2 regions of the Methylobacterium sp. EM32 genome follow, and region 2 is predicted to be linked to the other one. Evidence: predicted binding sites of a transcription regulator. Region 2 holds the regulator's gene; the other holds the start of a gene.

The links. Region 2 encodes LexA, which represses DNA repair genes until DNA is damaged. Its sites were predicted from a motif close to TGTTCNNNNTGTGTTCNG; they were not measured.
Region 1: ABZT49_RS31485 (UvrD-helicase domain-containing protein) is a predicted target of LexA. The motif match lies at 1,259-1,276, and genes of this name have one in related genera.

Annotation. Positions count from the first base shown of each region.
Region 1 covers NZ_JBEXZS010000251.1:5,965-8,903, reverse strand. The annotation lists gene ABZT49_RS31485 (UvrD-helicase domain-containing protein) at 1-1,247, opposite strand, end outside; gene ABZT49_RS31480 (hypothetical protein) at 1,396-1,644, shown strand; gene ABZT49_RS31475 (thioesterase family protein) at 1,720-2,283, opposite strand; gene ABZT49_RS31470 (FAD-linked oxidase C-terminal domain-containing protein) at 2,511-2,939, shown strand, end outside.
Region 2 covers NZ_JBEXZS010000062.1:15,055-17,993, reverse strand. The annotation lists gene ABZT49_RS09440 (NCS2 family permease) at 1-1,200, shown strand, start outside; gene lexA (transcriptional repressor LexA) at 1,294-2,046, opposite strand; gene ABZT49_RS09430 (hypothetical protein) at 2,235-2,516, opposite strand; gene uvrB (excinuclease ABC subunit UvrB) at 2,872-2,939, opposite strand, start outside.

The DNA of each region.
Region 1 (2,939 bases), on a different contig from region 2:
TCGCGGATCTCGGCCCGCTCGTAGAAGCGCGGGCCGCCGACCACCCGGTAGGGCAGGCCGAGCTGGACGAAGCGGTCCTCGATCTCGCGCATCTGGGCCGAGATGCGCACCAGCACGGCGATCTCGGCGAGCTTGTGGCCCTTGGCCTGCAGGCTCTCGATCTCCTCGCAGACGAGGCGCGCTTCTTCTTCCGAATCCCAGGCGCCGGTGACCGTGACCTTCTCGCCCTCCGGGCTGTCGGTGCGCAGGGTCTTGCCCAGCCGGCCCTCGTTATGGGCGATCAGCACCGAGGCGGCGACCAGGATATGGCCGGTCGAGCGGTAGTTGTTCTCCAGCCGCACCACCAGGGCACCCGGGAAGTCGTGCTCGAAGCGCAGGATGTTGTCGACCTCGGCGCCGCGCCAGCCGTAGATCGACTGGTCGTCGTCGCCGACGCAGGCGACGTTGCGGTGGCCCTGGGCGAGGAGGCGCAGCCAGAGGTACTGGGCGACGTTGGTGTCCTGGTACTCGTCGACCAGGATGTAGCGGAAGCGCTGCTGATAGTTGGTCAGCACGTCCGGATTCTCGCGCCACAGCCGCAGGCAGAGCAGCAGCAGGTCGCCGAAATCGACCGCGTTGAGCGACTTCAACCGCTCCTGGTAGGCGGCGTAGAGCCCGCCCCCCTTGCCGAAGCCGAAGGCCGAGGCCTCGCCCGCCGGCACCTGCTCAGGCGACAGGCCGCGATTCTTCCAGCCGTCGATCGTGCCGGCGAGGCTGCGCGCGGGCCAGCGCTTCTCGTCGAGATCGGCCGCGGCGATCACCTGTTTCAGGAGCCGCAGCTGGTCGTCGGTGCCGAGGATGGTGAAGTCGGAGCGCAGGCCGACCAGCTCGGCGTGGCGGCGCAGGATCTTGGTGCCGATGGCGTGGAAGGTGCCGAGCCACGGCATCCCCTCCCCGGCCGGGCCGATCAGCGCGCCGATGCGCTCCTTCATCTCCCGGGCGGCCTTGTTGGTGAAGGTCACCGCCAGGATGTCGAAGGGCCGGGCGCGCCCGGTCGAGATCAGGTGGGCGATGCGGGTCGTCAGCACCCGGGTCTTGCCGGTGCCGGCGCCGGCCAGCACCAGGACCGGGCCCTCCGTCGCCTCGACGGCGCGGCGCTGCTCGGGATTGAGCCCCGTGAGGTAGGAGGCGTCCTGCGGCACCACCGCGGCGCGGGCGCGGGCGGAGATCGAGATGGGGGCAGTCCCGTCCGGGATGTCGCGAGTCATGCCCGCATCACTGGACCAAAACGCGAACGGCGTCGAGGGTGGGTCGCGCATCCCTCTTTCACCAAGCGCCGAAACCCTTGCACCGGAACCTTGCAGGGGTCCCGGCGTCGTCTCCCACGGACAGGCCCTCGCTATGACAAGGATTCCGATGCGCGCCCACAGCCTCCTGATCCTGGCGCTCGCCGCCGCGCCGCTCCCGGCGCTGGCGCAGAACCAGGTTCCCGCCAACCGCTCCCAGCAGGCCGTCGAGGGGATCAACCGCTCGATCACGTCCGGTGCCGAGACGCGGAGCATCCAGCAGCAGAACCGGTTCGAGACCAACCAGCTTCAGGGGCAGATCCGGAGCCAGCAGGCCACACCGCCGCCGCCCGCGCCGATCGTGGTCCCGCGGCGCTGACGCCGGACTGCTAGTTCGGCGGCGCTGCCGCGCCGTATGGCCGGTTTTGTGGCACCGACGCGCCGGGCCCGGGCCTCAGTGCCTGACCCGCGCGCCGGCAGCCGCGAAGGCGATCGCCTCCGGCCGCGGATGGCTGCGGTCCGGGATGCCGATCACCCGACCGAGATCGTCGGGCCGCGGCAGCCGGGCATGCGAGCCGAGCATGACCGAGAGATTGGCCTGGATGTCCTCCGGGAACGGCGCCACGCGCCGCGTCACCGGGTCGACGTGGAGGGACAGGTTCTCCGAGGTGGCGGCGACCCAGCCTTCGGTGGCGTGGCGGATCTCGGAATAGAAGTGGATCCGCTTCTCATCGAAGGCGATGAGCTGCAGCGTCACCCGCACCGGGTCGTCGAGGACCAGTTCGCGGCGATAGCGCACATGGACCTCGGCGGCGAAGGTCGTACCGCGTCCGGTTTCCATATAGTCGGGCCCGAGGCCGACCACGCCGAACGCCTCGTCCACCGCCCGGTCGAATAGGACATGGTAATAGGCCATGTTCAGGTGGCCGTTGTAATCGATCCAGCCCGGCTCGATCACCATCGTGGACGACACGAACGGCGCGAAGAAGAAGACCGAGGCGGGACGGTCGTCAGCCATTGTGGGGCTCCCGGTGAGCGCAAGCGGGATGACAAGGGCGCCCTGGGACGTACCACGCTTGGGGAAGGGATGCATCCCCGGATGCGTTGCACCTTGGGGCAAGGTGTCAGCCCCGGAGCGCACTTCTCCGTGACCGGGCGCCCGGATATGCCGGCCGGGACACGGCTGCTAGAGTGGCCGGCAAAAGGCCGGTCCGTCCGGTCGCCACACCGTCCGGGAGATCCGCCATGAACGCCCCAAGCCCTGTTCCGACCCGCGAGCGCCCGTCCCCGGAGACCGTCGAGGCGGTCATCCGCGAGTTGACCGCGCTCTTCGGCAACCGCGTCGTCACCTCGCAGGCGGTGCGGGAGCAGCATGCCAGCACCCTGACCTGGGTCGCCAACCAGCCGCCGGACGCGGTGGTCTATGCCGAGAGCACCGAGGACGTGCAGGCGGTGGTGCGGGTCTGCGCCGCCCACAAGATGCCGGTCGTCGCCTTCGGCACTGGCACCTCGCTCGAGGGCCACGTCAACGCGCCGTTCGGCGGCATCTCGATCGACATGAACGGGATGAACAAGGTGCTGGCGGTCCATGCCGAGGACCTCGACTGCGTGGTCCAGCCCGGCGTGACCCGCAAGGCGGTGAACGAGCACCTGCGCGACCAGGGCCTGTTCTTC
Region 2 (2,939 bases):
TTCGTCAACCCCAACATCCTCGGCGATGCCGGGATGCCGAAGGGCGCGGTGTTCGTCGCCACCTGCCTCGTCGCGGCGATCGGCTCGCTGGTGATGGCGTTCTACGCCAACTACCCGATCGCGCTCGCGCCGGGCATGGGGCTCAACGCCTACTTCGCCTACGTGGTGGTGCTCCAGATGGGCTACACCTGGCAGGCGGCGCTCGGCGCGGTGTTCATCTCCGGCCTGCTCTTCATGGTCGTCACCCTGACGGGCCTGCGCAGGATCATCGTCGAGGGTATCCCGCGCTCGATGCGCATCGCCATCACGGTCGGCATCGGGCTCTTCCTGGCGATCATCGCGCTCAAGAGCGCCGGCGTGGTGGCGGCGAGCCCGGCGACCTTCGTCACCCTCGGCGACCTGCACAAGCCGAGCACGGTGCTGGCGGTTTTGGGCTTCCTGATCGTCGCGGTGCTCTCGGTGCGCAAGGTGCGGGGCGCGCTGCTCGCCGGCATCCTGACGGTCACGGCGTTGAGCTTCATCGTCGCCGACAACACCTTCCAGGGCGTCGCCTCGCTGCCGCCCTCGATCGCCCCGACCCTGTTCGCCCTCGACATCAAAGGCGCGCTGTCGGGCGGGCTGCTCAACGTGATCCTGGTGTTCTTCCTCGTCGAACTGTTCGACGCCACCGGCACGCTGATGGGCGTCGCCAACCGGGCGGGCCTCCTCACCGAGGGCAAGATGGAGCGCCTCGACAAGGCCTTGATGGCGGATTCGTCGTCGATCTTCGTCGGCTCGCTCCTCGGCACGTCGAGCACCACGGCGTATCTCGAGAGCGCGTCGGGCGTCGAGGAGGGCGGCCGCACCGGGCTCACCGCCGCGACCGTGGCGGTTTTATTCCTCGCCTGCCTGTTCTTCGCGCCGCTTGCCGGTTCAGTCCCGGCCTACGCCACGGCGCCGGCCCTGTTCTACGTCGCCTGCCTGATGCTGCACGAACTGGTCGATCTCGACTGGGACGACCTGACCGAGGTACTGCCGGCCTGCGTCACCGCTTTGCTCATGCCCTTCACCTACTCAATCGCCAACGGCGTCGCCTTCGGCTTCATCACCTACGCGGTGATCAAGCTGCTCACCGGCCGCTTCCGCGACGTGAAGCCGGTGGTGTGGGTGATCGCAGGCGTGTTCCTGTTCAAGTTCGTGGCGACGGGCAGCGCGCACTGACGGGCGCTGCCCCTCTCCCGACCCCTGCTGACGCAGGGGCCACCCTCCCCCGCAGAGGGGGAGGGTTTATCCGGCGCCACGTCCAAAAAGGTCTCAGTACTTCCGGACCAAGCTCACCAGCCGGCCCTGGATCCGCACCCGGTCCGGCCCGAGCACCCTCGTCTCGTAGGCCGGGTTGGCGGCCTCCAGCGCGATCGAGGAGCCGCGGCGGCGCAAGCGCTTGAGGGTCGCCTCCTCGTCGTCGATCAGCGCCACGATGATGTCACCGGTATTCGCGGTCTCCTGGCGGCGGATCACCACCAGGTCGCCGTCGAGGATGCCGGCTTCGATCATCGAGTCGCCGCGCACCTCGAGCGCGTAATGCTCGCCGCTGGTGAGGAAGTCCGGCGACATCGCCACCGAGCGGCTCTGGCTCTGGATCGCCGAGATCGGCGTACCGGCGGCGATCCGGCCCATCACCGGCACGCTGACCGATTGGCCGTTCTCGTCCGACGCCGACGCCATGGCGGGGATGCCGGCGGGCCGCTTCGGCTCGTGGGCGCGACCGCCCTCGACCACGCTCGGGTTGAAGCGCACGACCTCGGCGCCGGATCCGTGCCCCACGGGCGCGGCCGCCACGGGCCCGGTCACCGCCTCGGGCAGGCGGATCACCTCGATCGCCCGGGCCCGGTTCGGCAGGCGGCGCAGGAAGCCCCGCTCCTCCAGGGCCGTGATCAGCCGGTGGATGCCCGATTTCGACTTGAGGTCGAGGGCGTCCTTCATCTCGTCGAAGGACGGGGGGACACCCGTCTCGCGCATTCTCTGCTGAATGAAGCGGAGCAGGTCCAACTGCTTACGCGTGAGCATGTGACACTCTCATCCCCGCGCTGGCGCGCTCCGGAAACAAATCGCGAACATGGTAAGCGTTCCGCAAGTGTTCTGCAAGCGGGTCTGGAACTGCGGCGGGAGAACGCAGCAGAGGGGAGAGATCCGGGTCGATTCGAGCGATGTCGGGCAGGCAAACCCGGCCCGTCGCCCGGGAGAACGACGCTCTGCTACCGGCGGGTGGGTGCCGGCCGATGGGTGAAGAGCGGATTCGGCGGCGGCTCCGCGGTCGCGGAGAGCGGCCGGTGGAAGGCGTCTTGCAGGGAATCGACATGGGCCGGGGGAGCGACCGCGCCGTCGCTGCCAGCGGCGGGAGCGGGGGGCTGGCCGGCGATGACCTGGGGCAGCCGCAGGCCGCCGGGGCCGACCGTGGTCTGCGCCGCTTGGGCGAGCGCCGGCACGGGAAGCAGGAGAGCCGTGACGATGCCGGCCCCCAGGATCATCGATGTCATCCGCCGCTCTCCTCTCGTTGAGGGCCGTGTACACGCGAGGGGCCGGAGCGGTTCCACCCGATCCAGACCAACTTGCAGGGGCTGTTCAAGTCGGCAGACCGAATGCAACCCTCCGCGTCATCCCGGGGCCGCGAAAGCGCAACCCGGGATCCATAACCGCTGACATTGGAGAAAGAGGCGGATCGCGCTCGACGTCATCCTGCACCGTCAGCGGCTATGGATCCCGGGTTCTCGGCTGCGCCGAGCCCCGGGATGACACCGAGATTGGTCGACCAGTGTAGCAGATCGACGATGCCGCCGATCAAGCAGGCTCCAGGAGGCAGGTGGGGCGGACAGTCAATCCGGATACAGCCCCTCACCCCCGCCCCTTGCGCCCCTTGTATTTCGGCCGCTGGCCCGGGAAGCCCTGCGTCGAGCGGCCGG